2 regions of the Rhizobium favelukesii genome follow, and region 1 is predicted to be linked to the other one. Evidence: riboswitches for the same ligand, from Rfam matches in the RefSeq annotation. Region 1 holds a riboswitch; the other holds the start of a gene.
What was found. A riboswitch is a leader RNA that binds a small molecule or an ion and turns the genes downstream of it on or off. The one in region 1 is predicted to bind thiamine pyrophosphate.
Positions count from the first base shown of each region.

Region 1 (8,064 bases):
TCGCTGTTCCAGGCACGATGGCCGGTGTCCATGTGCAGGAAGTGATAGAAGAAGCCGCGATAGCCGATCGCGTGTCGCTCACGACCCTGGTGACCGTTGGCAAAGAAGCAAAGTGTCTTCAGCGTGCGCTCTATCGCGTCGGCGCGCTCCATCCAGCCGCGCTCGACCGCGACGGTATAGGACGACAAGGCAAAGCCGACCGCAGCGATACTGCAGGGGACGCCCGCGACTGAAGTATCCGCAACAAGTCCGTTTTCGGGATTGTAATGCTTCGGGAAATAATTGAATGCGCCCCGCTGAAGCCTGTCGATCAGCGCGACATCCGATTCCTCGGTCCGTTGTAACATACGTGCCAAACCCAACTTGTTGTCTAGCCCCCGTTCAAAATGGTGGAGCATGACGCGCAAATCAATCGTTTTTGAAGGCATGCGACAGCACGTCCCTTGGCCGCCCGGCTCTGCTACTCACCCAATGGCATTTCCACCGTTCGCCAGGGTGCGGTGGCAGCGAGCCACTGGCGTGTTCGCGCCTCGGGATCGGGGTTCAAGGTGATGTCGGTCACGACAGCAGCACTGTCGGCGCCTTGAGACAGAACGCCCTCGATTCGATCGACGTTCAGCCCACCAATGGCGACGAGCGGCAGATCGCCGACGTGCGCCTTCCATGTGCGCAGGCGTTCCGGTCCTTGCGGCGACCATTTCATCTGCTTGAGAATGGTCGGATAGATCGGGCCGAGCGCGATATAGTCTGGCTTTGCTGCCTTTGCTGTTTCGAGTTCGGCATCGTCGTGGGTCGACAGCCCGAGCTTCAGGCCGGCGGCACGAATCGCGCCGAGGTCGGCCATTTCCAGGTCCTCCTGGCCGAGGTGAACGAAAGCGCACGCTTCTTCGATGGCGAGCTGCCAGTAGTCGTTTACGATCAGCTGGCAGTCGTTCAATGCGCAAATCGCTTTCGCGGTGCGGATTTCAGCCCGCAACTGCGCGGGCGCTTTGTTCTTGATCCGCAACTGCACGAGCCTGACGCCGAGGGGCACGAGCCGCGCGATCCAATCGGCGCTGTCGACGATGAGATAGAAGGGATCGAGTTTCATGCGAAGACGGCCTTTCCAATGACAGGTGTCGACGGGACTGCGACATCGCGCGGCTCCAGCAAGCCGGCGCTGAACGCTTGCCGGCCCGCCTCGATCGCCTTGGCGAATGCGCCGGCCATGGCAACCGGGTCGCCGGCGCTGGCAACGGCGGTGTTCAAGAGGACCGCATCGAAGCCGAGTTCCATGACGGTTGCCGCGTGCGAAGGCCGGCCGATGCCGGCGTCGACGATTAATGGGATGTCGGGAAAATGCGCGCGCATCGAACGCAGCGCCGAAAGGTTGAGCGGTCCCGCGGCGCTGCCGATCGGGGCACACCAGGGCATCAACACCCGGCATCCCGCTTCGAGCAGCCTCTCGGCGACCACAAGGTCATCGGTTGTGTAGGGAAAAACCTGAAAGCCTTCGCTGGAGAGGATACGCGCTGCCTCGACCAGTCCGAAGACATCAGGCTGAAGCGTATCGTGATTGCCGATCACCTCCAGTTTGATCCAGCTGGTGCCAAACAGCTCTCGCGCCATCTGGGCTGTCAACACGGCCTCGGAGACCCCATGGCACCCGGCTGTGTTCGGTAGCACGCGGACGCCGAGCGCCCGGATCAGTTCGAAGAAGGCGCCGCCGCTATGCCCGCCAGCGGTCTCTCGGCGCAACGAGACAGTGACAATCTCCGTTTCTGATCGTTTGACGGCCTCCGCTAGGATCGCGGGCGAAGGGTATCGCGCGCTGCCAAGAAGCAAGCGGGACGACACCTCAGTGTTATAGAGCTTCTGCATCATTCAGCCGCCCTGCATCGGTGACAAGATTTCGATCCTGTCATTGTCGTTGAGCGCGTGGTCGACACGGTCCTCGCGGTGGACGATTTCGCCGTTGACGGCGGTCGCCAACCATTCGCCCTCGTATTCCATCAGCGTCAGCAGTTGCGACAACGTTGCTGCAATGAGGTCGTGATGCTCGCCGTTGACGATCAGTTTCATCGGCTATTTCCTCCTGGTTCAGTTCTGGAGAAGACAAGGTCAACGGCTTCCTGCGCCATTGCCGGTGCAAGCAGGAAGCCGTGGCGATAGAGGCCGTTGAGCACGACTGCACCGCGCTCGCGGGTCGCGCGGGGAAAATTGTCGGCGAATGCCGGCCGGATTCCCACGCCGGTTTCGACCACGGCAGCATCCGCGAAGGCAGGATGCACTGCATAGGCGGCGTTCAACAACTCCATCATCGAACGCGCCGAGATCGGACCGTCGAACTCCGTCTCGATCATGGTGGCACCCACCATGAAAAGGCCATCTCCGCGCGGAACGATATAGACAGGGAAGCGGGGATGCAGCAGGCGAACGGGTCTGGTGAGGGTAACCTCGCCGGTTTCCAGATAAAGCATTTCGCCGCGAACGCCGCGAAGTCCGCTCGTCTGCCCGATCCGCGCGGCGCCAGTGCAATCCACGATGTCGTCGTAGTCGGTCTCTTCGGCCACTCGCTCGATGAATGCTATACGCCGATCGACAAGTTTTTCTCGCAGCAGACCCAAGACTCGCCTTGGATTGAGGTGTCCTTCCAGTGGGAAGAAAAGGCCGCGCCTGAAGCGCCCTGCCAGAGCTGGCTCCAATGAGGCGATATTTTCTTCATCCAACCATCTATGGCCGCTTGTGCGACCGGCGAAGCGATTGAGCTCGCTCTGGTCGCGGGCGGGAGCAACCACCAGCGTTCCGTTTCGGTGTACCTCCCCCGGCAGCATCATGTCCCACCGGTCGGGAGCATCGCGGCCTCGCAGCAATACGGCTTCCTCGGCACTTTCGCGCTCGCACCAGGGCGCGAGCATGCCGCCCGCGAGCCAGGAGGCTGCCTGCCTGGAACCTTTAGCGGGATCAATGACCGTCGCATCGGCACCGCGAAGGCTGAGTTCGTGGGCGACGACGAGGCCGGCAACGCCGGCCCCTTTGACAAGCACATGCATATCAGTCGCCCGATTGTTCGACGGCTTCGATTGGCATGTAGAGATCGCCGCCCTCGCGGTATTTCGCTGCCATCGCGTCGAGCCCTTCCTTCTGCGCCTCGGCACGGATGTCGTGCGAGATCCGCATCGAGCAGAACTTCGGGCCGCACATGGAGCAGAAGTGCGCCACCTTATGCGCTTCCTTCGGCAGCGTCTCGTCGTGGAAGCTGCGGGCGGTTTCGGGGTCCAGCGCGAGGTTGAACTGGTCCTCCCATCGGAATTCGAAGCGCGCGCGCGACAGGGCGTCGTCGCGCAATTGAGCGGCCGGGTGCCCCTTGGCGAGATCGGCGGCGTGGGCAGCGATCTTGTAGGTGATGACGCCGGTCTTCACGTCGTTGCGGTCGGGTAGACCAAGATGCTCCTTCGGGGTGACGTAGCAGAGCATCGCCGTGCCGAACCAGCCGATCATCGCAGCACCGATGCCCGAGGTGATGTGGTCGTAGCCGGGTGCGATGTCGGTGGTCAGCGGTCCCAGCGTATAGAAGGGCGCCTCGCCGCAGACGGCGAGCTGCTTGTCCATGTTCTCCTTGATCTTGTGCATCGGCACGTGTCCGGGTCCTTCGATCATGACCTGGCAGTCCTTGGCCCAAGCGATCTTCGTCAGTTCGCCGAGCGTTTCCAGCTCTGCGAACTGTGCCGCGTCGTTGGCGTCGGCAATCGAGCCCGGACGCAGGCCGTCGCCGAGCGAGAAGGAGACGTCATAGGCGCGGCAGATGTCGCAGATCTCCTCGAAATGCTCGTAGAGGAAACTTTCGCGGTGGTGATGAAGACACCACTTGGCCATGATCGAGCCACCGCGCGAGACGATGCCGGTGACGCGGTTGACGGTGAGCGGAATGTAGTGCAGCCGCACGCCGGCGTGAATGGTGAAGTAGTCGACCCCCTGCTCGGCCTGCTCGATCAGGGTGTCGCGATAGACTTCCCAGGTCAGGTTCTCGGCAATGCCCTCGACCTTCTCAAGCGCCTGATAGAGTGGAACGGTACCGATCGGCAGTGGCGAGTTGCGGATGATCCATTCGCGGATGTTGTGGATGTTACGGCCGGTGGAGAGATCCATGACTGTGTCGGCGCCCCAGCGGGCAGCCCAGACCATCTTCTCGACCTCTTCGGCCATGGAAGACGTGACGGCGGAGTTGCCGATATTGGCGTTGATCTTCACCAGGAAGTTCCGGCCGATGATCATCGGTTCGGATTCGGGATGATTGATGTTGGCGGGGATGATCGCGCGGCCGGCGGCAATCTCCTGCCGGACGAATTCCGGGGTTACGTGATCCGGAATCCGGGCGCCGAAGCTTTCGCCGTCGCGCGTGATAGCCTCCGCCTGCGCCTTGCGGCCAAGGTTCTCGCGGATCGCGATGAATTCCATCTCCGGCGTGATAATGCCGGCGCGCGCATAGGCGAGCTGGGTCACGGCCTTGCCGTCCCTTGCGCGGAACGGCTGGCGCTTGCCGGGAAATTCCGGTGTCAGCCGTTCGCCGCTGGCAAAGCCGTTGTCTTCGGGGCGGACCCGGCGGCCCTGATAGGCTTCGACGTCACCGCGGGCGACCACCCAGCCGCGGCGCAGTTCTGGAAGTCCCTGCTCGATGCGGATGTCGGCACCTTCGACGGTATAGATGCCCGAGGAATCATAGACCGTGACCGGCGGTTCGCCCGATGTCGGGTGAACGCTGATCTCGCGCATCGGGACGCGGACATCAGGGTGGATTTCTCCGGGAATGTAGATTTTTCGAGAGGCCGGCAATGGGCCTGTCGTAACGGTCGGGGTGATATTCTTTGCGGCAATATTCATGGTTTGAGGCTCCAAGTTTGCGTTTGGAGACCCAGTCCTCAGCCGGAATGATGAAAAGACGCCGACACGGTTTCCTCGCGAGAATCCAATGCCTTCGAGCGCTTGCACCGTCCCTACGCCAGTATGAACTGGATCAGGTTCAACGGGTCACTGCGTGCGATAGCAGTATCTCAGCCCCTTGCCGGGACCCCCCTGGTGAATGCGAAAAGGTTAGAACCAGAGTAGCAAAGCTGTCAAGCCGACCGCGTAGGCTACATCGAAAGGTCCAGCGCGCGGCCTTCGAAGAGACGGCTCTGCGAGCCCTCGAGATGCGCCTTCATCAGCGCCCGCGCGTCTTCCGCGCGACCTTCGACGATGGCGAGGTAGATCTTGTTGTGTTCTTCGTAGACCTGCTCAAGACCTTGGCGCGGGCCAAGCAGAGACAGACCGTGAAGATGCATGCCGACCGCGATATGCGCTTTCAGGGCATCGATCGAGGCCGTGTAGTAGTGGTTGTTGGCGGCTTCCGTGACCGCGCGATGGAACGTGAAGTCGGCGTCAGTGCGATGAAGCTGGTGGCTGGTCGCCTCACGGAGATCGGCGAGAGCAGCTGCAATCTTCTGAATCGCCGCCTCGTCGCGGCGCTTGGCAGCAAAATAGGCGGCAGCAGGCTCGATCGTCAGGCGAAACTCGTAGCAGCGCTGAATATCGGCGATCGTCTTGACCGGCGAATAGGAAAGCTGCGTCGTCGGCGAGCCATGAGCGCTGACGAAGGTGCCGGCACCTTGCCTGGCGTAGACGATGCCCTGATCGCGCAAGCGTGCCAACGCGTCGCGCACGATGGGGCGCGAGACGCCAAGCATCGATGCAAGCTCGTGCTCACCGGGAAGTCGTGAATCCGGCGGATAGTTTCCCGAGCGAATGCGCTCTTGCAACTGATCGAACACCCGATCGACCAGCTTGACGGCCTTACCGCGCTCCGGCTTTGTCGCAGGCGCCGCTTGCGCATTCGCCGATACACCGTTTGCTTCGTCCACCTTCATTCTCCCCGTCGGCATTGTCCTATGCCGCCTGATTCTGTGCAATCAGTCTTATCAAACTATCAGAATTACCGAAGCCCCCGGACTTCACTGCGCAGCGGAAACGCAGGCCATCGGCGGTTGCGACGTCAAACCACGGAATGCCCGCCTCGATTTCGCCCTGCGGCCTCAGGATCCGAATTCCGAGCTCGCGAAAAACTGCCAGCGCCGTATCGCCACCGCCAACCATCAGCATCTCCGGGCGCGTCGCATCTATGATCGACTTTACGCCTTTCGCGAACCGGTCGGCAACTGCCGCGGTCTCGCCCGTGACTTTGCCTGTACAGCGCAGAAGCACCGGCAGGCCTAACGATTGTTCGTCCGGTAGCACTCCCGCGGGAGCATCAATGGCCGAGGTCAGGACACCGGAAGCCTCCAGCTTGGTCATTTGTGCGGCCGTGATCGGGTCGCGGGAGCCGACGGCGAAAACTGTCCGATTTAATGCCGCAAAGGGTCGGCCTGCTTTGTTGGCCCTGCCGATCTTGCGAGCAAGCGCAGCTCCGACGCCGCGCGCGCCAACGACAAGTGTGATCTTCCAGTCGTGCTTGCCGATCAGCCGGTCGAGATCGCTATCACTCTCGGCGTCGCAAACGAGGACCTGGCTGTCGGTTGTCTTGAAGAGATCGGCAATCGGTACGGGCTCGTTGACGCCACGGCCGACGACATGGCCGTTGCGGGTCAAGCGCTCTTGATCGGGGATGGCTGGTGCCACGACGATTGCCTCGTGGCCGAAGATGGCGGCAATAGCTGCGCTTTCTGCTGCAACATTCCCCTTGAGACGGGAGTCTATCTTTTTCAGAACGATCTGAGGCGAGGCGGCAAGAAGGGCCTTCGCCGCAGCGCTGACCCTTCCTGCCGCTTCCTCCTCCGGGAGAGCTCTTGAGGCCGTGTTGACCACGACGACCTCGCAACCGGTCACAAGCGCATCCGATATGGCTTCGACCTCGATCGCGACAGCGACGGAAAGCCCGGCATCGACAAAGGGGGTTCCCGTGTCGAGTGCGCCGGTCAGATCGTCAGCGATGATCGCGACCTTCAACGTCATGTGGTTTGTCCTGTGTTGACCGCGTGGCAGGCGACGAGATGGCCGGGCTTGGCTGCCTTCCATTCCGGAACCGCCCTGCTGCAAACCTCCATGGCGATTGGGCATCGCGTATGGAAGCGGCAGCCGGTCGGTGGATTGAGCGGACTTGGCACGTCACCCTGCAGGATCTGGCGCTTGCGGCTGCGCTCCAGCGCCGGATCGGTGTCCGGAACGGCCGACAGCAGCGCCTTGGTGTAGGGATGCAGCGGGTTGTCGAACAGCTCCTCGCGGGTCGCAAGCTCCGCCAGACGGCCGAGATACATCACGCCGACACGGGTGCTGATATGGCGAACGACGGCCAGATCGTGGGCGATGAACAGGTAGGTCAGGCCATATTTTTCCTGCAGGTCGAGCAAAAGGTTGATGATCTGCGCCTGAATGGAGACGTCGAGTGCGGAGATCGCTTCGTCGCAGACGATGAACTTGGGCTGGCAGGCGAGCGCGCGGGCGATGACGACACGCTGCCGTTGGCCGCCGGAAAGCTCGTGCGGATAGCGCTGGGCAAAGCGGGTCGACAGGCCGACGTCGGTCAGCAGTGTCGCGACCCTGTCCTTCAGTTCCGCCTTGGTGCAGAGCTTGTGGAACAGGATCGGCTCTCCAATCGCCTCACCGATCGTCATGCGCGGGTTGAGTGTCGAATAGGGATCCTGGAAGACGATCTGCAGGTCGCGGCGGAAGGGCCGCATCTGCTTCTCGTCCAGCGTTGCCAGATCCTGGCCCTTGTAGACGACCTTGCCGCTGGTTGCCTTGTAGAGGTTGAGGATGGTGAAGCCGGTCGTCGACTTGCCGCAGCCGGATTCCCCGACGAGGCTCAGCGTCTCGCCTTCCATGATATCGAGATTGACGTTGTCGAGCGCATAGACCGTCGCCGAGCGTTCGCCGAAGGCGCCGAGCTTGACGTGGAAATGCTTGACGAGGTTCTCGACCCTGAGCAGCGGTTGGGCACCCATCACGCAGCCTCCTGCATTTTCTGGACGACAAAACAGGCGGCCCGGTGATTTCCGGCGCCGGCCAGCGGCTCGAGCTTCGGTACGCGCTCGTGGCAAATTGCTTCCGCCAGCG
Region 1 covers NZ_HG916852.1:3,999,954-4,008,017, reverse strand. Annotated here, with positions in the region: gene LPU83_RS58340 (glucoamylase family protein) at 1-347, opposite strand, end outside; gene LPU83_RS58335 (thiamine phosphate synthase) at 461-1,090, opposite strand; gene LPU83_RS58330 (thiazole synthase) at 1,087-1,860, opposite strand; gene thiS (sulfur carrier protein ThiS) at 1,864-2,061, opposite strand; gene thiO (glycine oxidase ThiO) at 2,058-3,032, opposite strand; gene thiC (phosphomethylpyrimidine synthase ThiC) at 3,034-4,860, opposite strand; TPP riboswitch at 4,953-5,064, opposite strand; gene LPU83_RS58310 (FadR/GntR family transcriptional regulator) at 5,112-5,876, opposite strand; gene LPU83_RS58305 (four-carbon acid sugar kinase family protein) at 5,902-6,963, opposite strand; gene LPU83_RS58300 (ABC transporter ATP-binding protein) at 6,960-7,952, opposite strand; gene LPU83_RS58295 (ABC transporter ATP-binding protein) at 7,952-8,064, opposite strand, start outside.

Region 2 (8,064 bases), on a different contig from region 1:
ATTCGATCAAGATGCGTCTGATCAGTCAGGAGCGCTTTCGCATCGACGGGCGTGTCGGCCCCGTCATGGGTGAGCATCTGAAGGTTCTGGAGGCAATCGAAAAGCGCTCGGCCGAGGATGCGGTCAACAACCTCGCCGCCCACATTAATCACGCGAGGGATCGCGCCCTGAAGATTTAATTGCACCATAGCCGGCGATGAGGAGATCGACGGCAACAGGAGGAGGAGGACTTACATGCCATCATCATTTCTTAATCCCACCCGGCGCGGCTTTCTCGCCGGTACCGCAGCCCTCGGTGCGAGCAGCCTCATGGGCGTGCGCTCGGCATCGGCGGCCGTCGACTGGAAGCGTTTTGCCGGCACGACGCTGGAAGTCAATCTGGTGAAAAGCCCGCGCAGCGAGACGCTCATCAAGTATCTTCCGGAGTTCGAAGAACTGACCGGCATCAAGGTCAATGCGGAAGCCACGCCTGAGCAGCAGCAGCGCCAGAAGACCACAATCGAATTGAGCTCCGGCAAGCCGAGTTTCGACGTCGTGCATATGAGCTATCACGTCCAGAAGCGACAGTTCGAAAAGGGTGGCTGGCTCGCCGACATCGGTGGCTTCCTCAAGGATCCTTCACTCACCGATTCGTCGCTGGTCGAGAGCGATTTTGCCGAAGCGGGTATGACCTTCGCCAAGGATTCTGATGGTGTCCTGCGCTCCCTGCCCTTTTCGGTCGACTACTGGATCGTTTACTGGAACAAGGCGCTTTTCGAGAAAAAGGGGCTTTCCTATCCGACGTCGTTCGAGGAAATGGCAAGTGCTGCCGAGGCGCTCACCGATCCGTCGACCAACACCTATGGCTTCGTCGCCCGTGGTCTCAAGAATGCCAATACCCCGGTGTGGACGACGCTGCTGCTCGGCTACGGATCGAGCCCACTTGGGCCGGATGGCAAGCTGCGCACCAATTCCGAGGAAGCGGTTGAAGCGGCCAAGCTCTACCAGCGCCTGATGACCAAGGCGGCTCCTCCCGGCGTCTCCGGCTTCAATTGGGCCGAAGCCCAATCGGCCTTCCTTCAGGGCAAGATCGGCATGTGGCTTGATGGCGTGGGCTTTGCGCCACCGATCGAGAACCCGGAAAAGTCGCGCGTCGTCGGCCAGGTCGGATACGGCATCATGCCGAAGGGGCCAAAGGCCCAGGCGGCGGGAACGTTCGGAGACGGCCTCGGCGTCGTCGCCGCAAGCCAGAAGAAGGAAGCCGCATATCTCTTCTGCCAGTGGGCCATTTCCCATGACATGGGTGCGCGCCTGCTTCAGGCCGGCGCCGGCGTTCCGTTCCGCCAGTCGGTCCTTGCAGATCAGAAGGTGCGCGAGGGCGTGAAGATGCCGGCCGCATGGCTTGATGCTGTCGCAGGTTCCGCGAAGGTGTCGCAACTTGCCTTACCGGTTATCATTCCAGTCACGGAGTTCCGCGACATCTATGGCGTCGGCCTCACCAACATGATCGGCGGCGCCGATCCTGCCACGGAGCTGAAGACGGCCACGGCTCAATTCGAGCCGGTCCTGGCTCGAAGCGAGGGATAATGGCTTCGGTGAGCATGGAAACAGCAACCGCGGCCAAGGCCGAGACAAAGCAGGGGAGCAAACCGGGTCGGTTTGCTCCCAATTATTGGCCTTTCGTCATTCCCGCCCTGATCGTCGTGGCCGCTGTCATCGTTTTTCCGTGGGTCTTTACGCTGTGGATGAGCGTCAACAGCTGGACGCTCGGCCAGGCACAGGTCTTTGCCGGGTTGGATAATTACCTCCGCCTTGCCGTTGACCTGCGCTTTTGGGACTCGTTGTGGCATACCGTGCTGTACACGACGTTGTCGGTCGTCGCTCCCCTGCTCCTCGGAATGCTGGCCGCCCTCATCTTCGATGCCCAGTTTCCGCTGCGCGGCATCCTGCGCGGGGTGTTTGTGATGCCGATGATGGCGACCCCGGTCGCCATCGCGCTCGTCTGGACGATGATGTTCCATCCCCAGCTCGGTGTTTTGAACTACCTGCTTTCCTATATCGGGATCGGCCCGCAGGAATGGATCTACAACCAGGCGAGCGTCATTCCCTCTCTGGTGCTGGTGGAAACCTGGCAGTGGACACCGCTCGTCATGTTGATCGTGCTGGGCGGGCTCGCCGCCGTGCCACGCGAACCTTACGAGAGCGCCGAAATCGATGGCGCCAATGTCTGGCAGAAGTTCCGTTATCTGACGCTGCCGATGATTGCACCGTTCCTGATGATCGCGGTCATCATTCGCAGCATCGATGCGGTCAAGAGCTTCGACATCATCTACGCGATGACGCAAGGGGGGCCTGGCACTGCGTCGGAAACGATCAACATCTATCTCTATAACACCGCGTTTTCCTACTACGACATTGGATACGGCTCGGCGATGGCGGTGATTTTCTTCGTGCTGATCGTGGCGCTCTCTTTCGTCCTTTTGATGGTCAAGCAGCGCGCCAACTGGTCCGATTGGGAGGCACGCTGATGAAGCGCAAGGCAGTCGATCGCATCGGACTTCTGTTCGTGGCGCTGGTGATGGTATCGCCTGTCATCCTGTTCTTCCTCTGGATGATCTCGCTATCTCTGAAGTACGAGATCGACAACGGCGCCTATCCGCCGATCTTCATTCCTGAGCGCTTTGCCTGGTCGAACTACGCAAAGGTGTTCGAGGAGAACAACTTCTTCCTTTACCTTTGGAATTCGGTTCTTGTCACGGGTGCGGCGACCCTCTTGGCGCTCGTCATCGGGGTGCCGGCGGGTTACGGCATTGCGCGTCTGAAGGCCGAAAAGTCGGCTGTCGTCATCATGATTGCCCGGATGACGCCTGGCCTTTCCTTCTTGATCCCGCTCTTCCTGCTGTTCCAATGGCTGAACCTACTCGGCACGCTTTGGCCGCAGATTATCATCCATCTCGTCGTGACCGTTCCGATCGTTGTCTGGATCATGATCGGATATTTCGAAACGACACCGATGGAACTGGAAGAGGCCGCAAGCATCGACGGGGCAACTCCCTGGCAGGTTTTCCGCCTCGTGGCGCTGCCGATCGCACGGCCGGGAATCGTCGTGGCCTTCATCCTATCGGTCATCTTCTCCTGGAACAATTTTGTCTTCGGCATCGTCCTTGCAAGCCGTGAGACCCGTACCCTGCCTGTCGCGGTCTACAACATGCTGTCGTTCGAGCAGGTCAGCTGGGGGCCGCTTGCGGCCGCCGCCTTGATCGTTACGCTGCCGGTGTTGATCCTGACCGTCTTTGCACAACGGCAGATTGTAGCCGGGCTTACGGCGGGTGCCGTGAAGTGACGCTGACGACCGCAACGGATAAGCGTGCGAAGCGACACGTTCTGTGCGTTGGAGCCGCTGTTCTCGATACGCTCTTCAGGGTCCGCACCATGCCTACCGGACAGGGCAAAGTTCTACCATATGACATGCTGCAGATCGCAGAAGGTATGGCCTCGAGTGCTGCTTTTGCGGTCACAAAGCTTGGTGGGGACGCCAGCCTCTGGAGTGCGGTCGGAGACGACCAAACCGGCGAGCGCATCATCGGCGACCTGGCAGAAAGCGGCATAGACACCCGCGGCATGCGGCGCGTGGCGGGTGCCCGCTCGGCCATATCGACGATCCTAATCGACGATGCGGGCGAACGCCTGATCATCCCCTTCTACGACCCGCGTCTGCATCAGCTCGTCCAATCGGTCACAGCGGACGATATCGCGCCATTCGACGCGGTTTTGGTCGATGTGCGCTGGCCATCACTTGCACTGCAGACACTGCTCGCTGCCCGGGAAGCGAAGTTGCCGGCCATCCTTGATGGTGACGTGGCGGCTGAGGGGGTGATCGAGATGTTGGCACCGGCGGCAAGCCATATTGTTTTTTCGCAGCCGGCTGCTGAACGTCTGGCAGGAACGGCCCAGCCCCCATCGATGGTTCGCCGACTGAAGGAGCGTTTCAGCCATGCCTTCGTTAGCGTGACATTCGGAGAAAAAGGCTCATACTGGTTCGATGACGACAGCGGTCGCATTCGCCATCTCGAAGCACCGAGCATCACGGCCACGGATACGCTGGCGGCAGGCGACATCTTCCATGGAACCTTCGCGCTCGCGCTGTCCGAGGGCATGGCGATCGAGGATGTGATGCGCGCCTCGTCGATGGCGGCGGCAATTAAATGCCAGACATTCGGAGGCCGCATCGGCGCGCCGGCTCGCGCAGAGCTTGATGAAGCTCTGATGAGTTGGCCAGCCAAGGCCGTCGATATCACCGCGCGAAACGCGCCGGCGCAGGCCCTTTGAACGTCAAGCTGCCTTCGAGATCGTCATGGAGCAGCCGGACGCCTTGAGCGCGGCTTCGACGACGTCAACGAAAAGCTTGCGGAACCATAACGAGCGACCGTCCGCCCGATCGACGCGGCGGTACAGCATCGTAACAGGATCGGCGGGAAGATCGATCGGCGGCGCCGAGATCTCCAGCCCGTGCAACTGCGCGATGCAGCGAGCGATCGATTCCGGAATGGTCGCGATTGCCGGCATCGCTCTCAGCGCCGGTGGCAGCGCTGAAAAGCGCGGTACGGTGGCCACGACCTGTCGGCGCAGACCGGCCTTGGCAAGGACTGTGTCGACATTTGTCGCACTGTTGCCCTCAAAGGACACGGTGACATGCGCGGCATTGACGAAGTCTTCCAAGGTCAGCGGCGCTTTGCGCTTCAGCTGGGCGGGGTCATAGACGCAGACCGAACACTGGCTGAAGAGCGGCGCCCGGACATGCCAGGACGCCGGTTCCTCGTGGACCGCGACGCTGAAATCATAAGCACCGTCGTCGAGCATGCGGGCAGCATCACGCTTGTCGGCGGCGACCCCGATCAGACGTGCACCCGGGGACAGTGCACGCAGACGCGCCACCAGCGGCCCGAAGAACGCCGATTCCAGATTGTCGCACATGCCGATCCTGAACTCGCCCTGCCAGATCTTTGGATCGAAGGCGGCCGGCGGCCGAATGGCGCGCTCGATGCCCGATAGCGCATCCTCAATCGCCGGGGCGATTGCAAGCGCGCGTGGGGTCGGCTGCAGGCCGCGCCCGACCCGCACGAACAGCTCGTCGTCGAGCGTCTCGCGCAGCCGCTTTAGCGCCGCCGACAAGCCTGGCTGGCCAAGCAGAAGCCGCTCGGCAGCACGAGAGACATTGCGCTCCTGCATCAGCACCGAGAAGGCAAGCAGCAGGTTGAGGTCTATCTTTCTGAGGATCGTGTCATTTATCATTATCAGTAATACCTGCCATGGTTACTATCAATTTGCAATAGGTTCGGGAGGTGTACATTTTCTCGTTCCCTGACGCTCAAAGCTTCCTCCCGGGGCGTCGGCAGAAAGGAACGATCACTCATGACCATTTCGAGATCTCAAGGCGGAGCCGGCCTGGCATTGCTGTTGCTCTGCGCTGCCAACTTTCTTGATGCAATGGATGTGTCCACGATTGGCGTCGCGCTTCCGGCGATACAGGCCGAGCTTGGCATGAAGGCTACGTCCCTTCAGTGGGCCGTCAGCGCCTATGTGCTTGGCTATGGCGGTTTCCTGTTGCTGGGCGGGCGCGTCGCGGACGCTTTCGGCCACCGTCGCGTCTTCCTCTGGTCGCTCGCCATTTTCGCTGCCGCCAGCATCGCCGGCGGCTTTGTCGATAGCGGCCCGACGCTGATCGCCGCACGCCTGATAAAGGGCATCGCCGCTGCGTTTACGGCACCCGCTGCCCTTGCCCTCCTTCTGTCGGTGTTCGGCGAAGGATCGGCGCGGGCCAAAGCGCTTGGGGTATTTGCCTCGACTGGCGCGACCGGCTTTGTCCTTGGCATGGTGCTGGGTGGTGCCGCGACGGTCTTCAGCTGGCGGGCAACTCTTGTCATGGGTGCGCCGGTCGCAATTATCGCACTGGCGATTGCTCCTTTCGTGCTGCCGGCAGACCAGCAGCGCAGCGGGCCGCGGGCCAAGTTCGACTGGGCTGGCGCGATGACAATCACGCCGGGACTCTTGCTCTTCGTCTTTGGCATCACCAATGCTGCGGCCGATGGCTGGCAGGCGGTGCCGACCTGGGGCGCGCTCGTGGCGGCTGCCGTTTTGATCGGCCTCTTTCTCATCGTCGAATCCCGTCACGCTGATCCGATGGTGCCGCTTGCGATATTCCGGCGGGCAAAGCTCTCCCACGCCAATGCCATTGCTGCGCTGTTCCAGGGCGTCTATGTCGGCTTCCAGTTCATCGCGACGCTCTTTTATCAGACAGTCGTTGGCTGGTCGGCCTTCGCGACCGGGTTCTCCTTTGCCTTCGGCGGCGTCTGCGTCATGTTCCTGGCGCCACGTTTTGCGACGATCGCGCAAAATCGTGGCACGACCGGGCTGATGACGCTTGGCGTAGCACTACAGGCGCTCAGCTACATCTTCTGGATCCTGAGCGTTAGCCACATCGACCCTGTCTGGCTGGTCGCCCTGTCACAGCTCCCGCTCGGTGTCGGCTACGCCATGACCTACCCCTCCGTGCAGGTTGCGGCACTCTCCGACGTTGGCGAGGATCAGTCCGGGCTCGCATCGGGGCTATTGTTTGCCTCCTTCCAGATCGGTGGCGGCATTGTGCTTGCGGCAGCCTCAGCCATATTCGGTGCGGCTTCCGGCTTCGGCTGGGATCCGTATTTCGCCGGCATCACGTTTGTCGCGGTCCTTGCGGTCCTCGTCACGCTTGCGGCCGCACTCGGTCCGAGAGCCTCTGTCGTTGACCGGAACATCTATCAGGCGGCGGAATAGCCGGGACCTGCTTTCGCGCCGACATCGCCGGCCACATCCGGCCATGTCCATTTTATGGATGACAGTCGCCGGCTTCTCTGCGACAAGAAGGCGATGAGAGACAGGGGCGCCCTCCGTTTGGAGGGCTGAGAAGCACCCTTTGAACCTGAACTGGATAATGCCGGCGGAGGGAGTCGCTCGGGACTGTCGGCTTCCCGCGTCTGTCCCTGCGCCTTTCTCCCCGGTCGAAAGGCACACCATGCAAGATCAGACTTCGCCGGGAACGCTGCTGGGCGAATTGCGCGCCCAGCCACCGCTCGTCCACTGCATCACGAATTTCGTTGCCATGAACATCGCAGCCAATGTGCTTCTGGCAGCTGGCGCTTCGCCGGCCATGGTGCATGCGGAAGAAGAGGCTGGCGAATTTGCCGCGATCGCCGGCGCCTTGACGATCAACATCGGCACACTCTCGTCAGCATGGCTGCGCGGCATGCAGGCCGCCGCCATCGCAGCCGGCCGGGCCGGCAAACCCTTTGTTCTCGATCCGGTCGCCCACTACGCCACCGGTTTTCGTCGTGCGGCGGTGGACCGGCTGCTGGAACTCGGCCCCACCGTCATTCGCGGTAACGCCTCCGAAATCATCGCGCTTGCCGGCGGGGCGAGCCGTGGTCAGGGCGTGGATAGCCGCGATCACGTCGAGCAGGCTGAGGACGCTGCCCGGCTACTAGCCAGGGAACACGGAGCGACAATTGCAGTAACCGGCGCTGTCGATTTCGTCACCGATGGCGACCGGGCGGCGCGTATCGAGGGTGGCTCGGCGTTGATGCCTCAGGTCACGGCGCTTGGCTGCTCGCTGACCTGCCTTATTGGCGCATTTTCGGCTATTCGGCCCGGCGCACCATTCGAGGCAACGGTTGCAGCCCTTGCTACCTTCTCTGTTGCCGGCGAAATGGCAGCCAGCAAGGCGGATGGCCCAGGTTCGTTTTCCTGGTGTTTCCTCGATGCACTTGCTGCGCTTGACGCTGCTACGCTCGATCGCGATGCCAGGGTGCGCGCCGCATGAGAAACCTCGATCTTTCTCTTTACCTCGTCCTCGATCCGGGCCTTTGCGCCACCCTCGGCATGGTGGAGACCGCGCGCGCGGCGGTCGCCGGGGGAGCAACCGTGGTGCAGCTGCGCGACAAGCATGCGGATACCGCACGGATGATCGAGACTGGGCGGGCACTGAAGGTGGCATTGTCTGGCACCGGCGCTGTGCTCATCGTCAATGACGACGTGGAGGCGGCTATCGCG
Region 2 covers NZ_HG916855.1:1,766,130-1,774,193, forward strand. Annotated here, with positions in the region: gene LPU83_RS71930 (GntR family transcriptional regulator) at 1-179, shown strand, start outside; gene LPU83_RS71935 (ABC transporter substrate-binding protein) at 235-1,566, shown strand; gene LPU83_RS71940 (carbohydrate ABC transporter permease) at 1,566-2,507, shown strand; gene LPU83_RS71945 (carbohydrate ABC transporter permease) at 2,507-3,322, shown strand; gene LPU83_RS71950 (PfkB family carbohydrate kinase) at 3,412-4,308, shown strand; gene LPU83_RS71955 (LysR family transcriptional regulator) at 4,312-5,271, opposite strand; gene LPU83_RS71960 (MFS transporter) at 5,392-6,792, shown strand; TPP riboswitch at 6,885-6,981, shown strand; gene thiM (hydroxyethylthiazole kinase) at 7,031-7,834, shown strand; gene thiE (thiamine phosphate synthase) at 7,831-8,064, shown strand, end outside.
Region 2: linked by a shared signal. The riboswitch ahead of thiM (hydroxyethylthiazole kinase) and the one ahead of thiC (phosphomethylpyrimidine synthase ThiC) in region 1 are both predicted to bind thiamine pyrophosphate.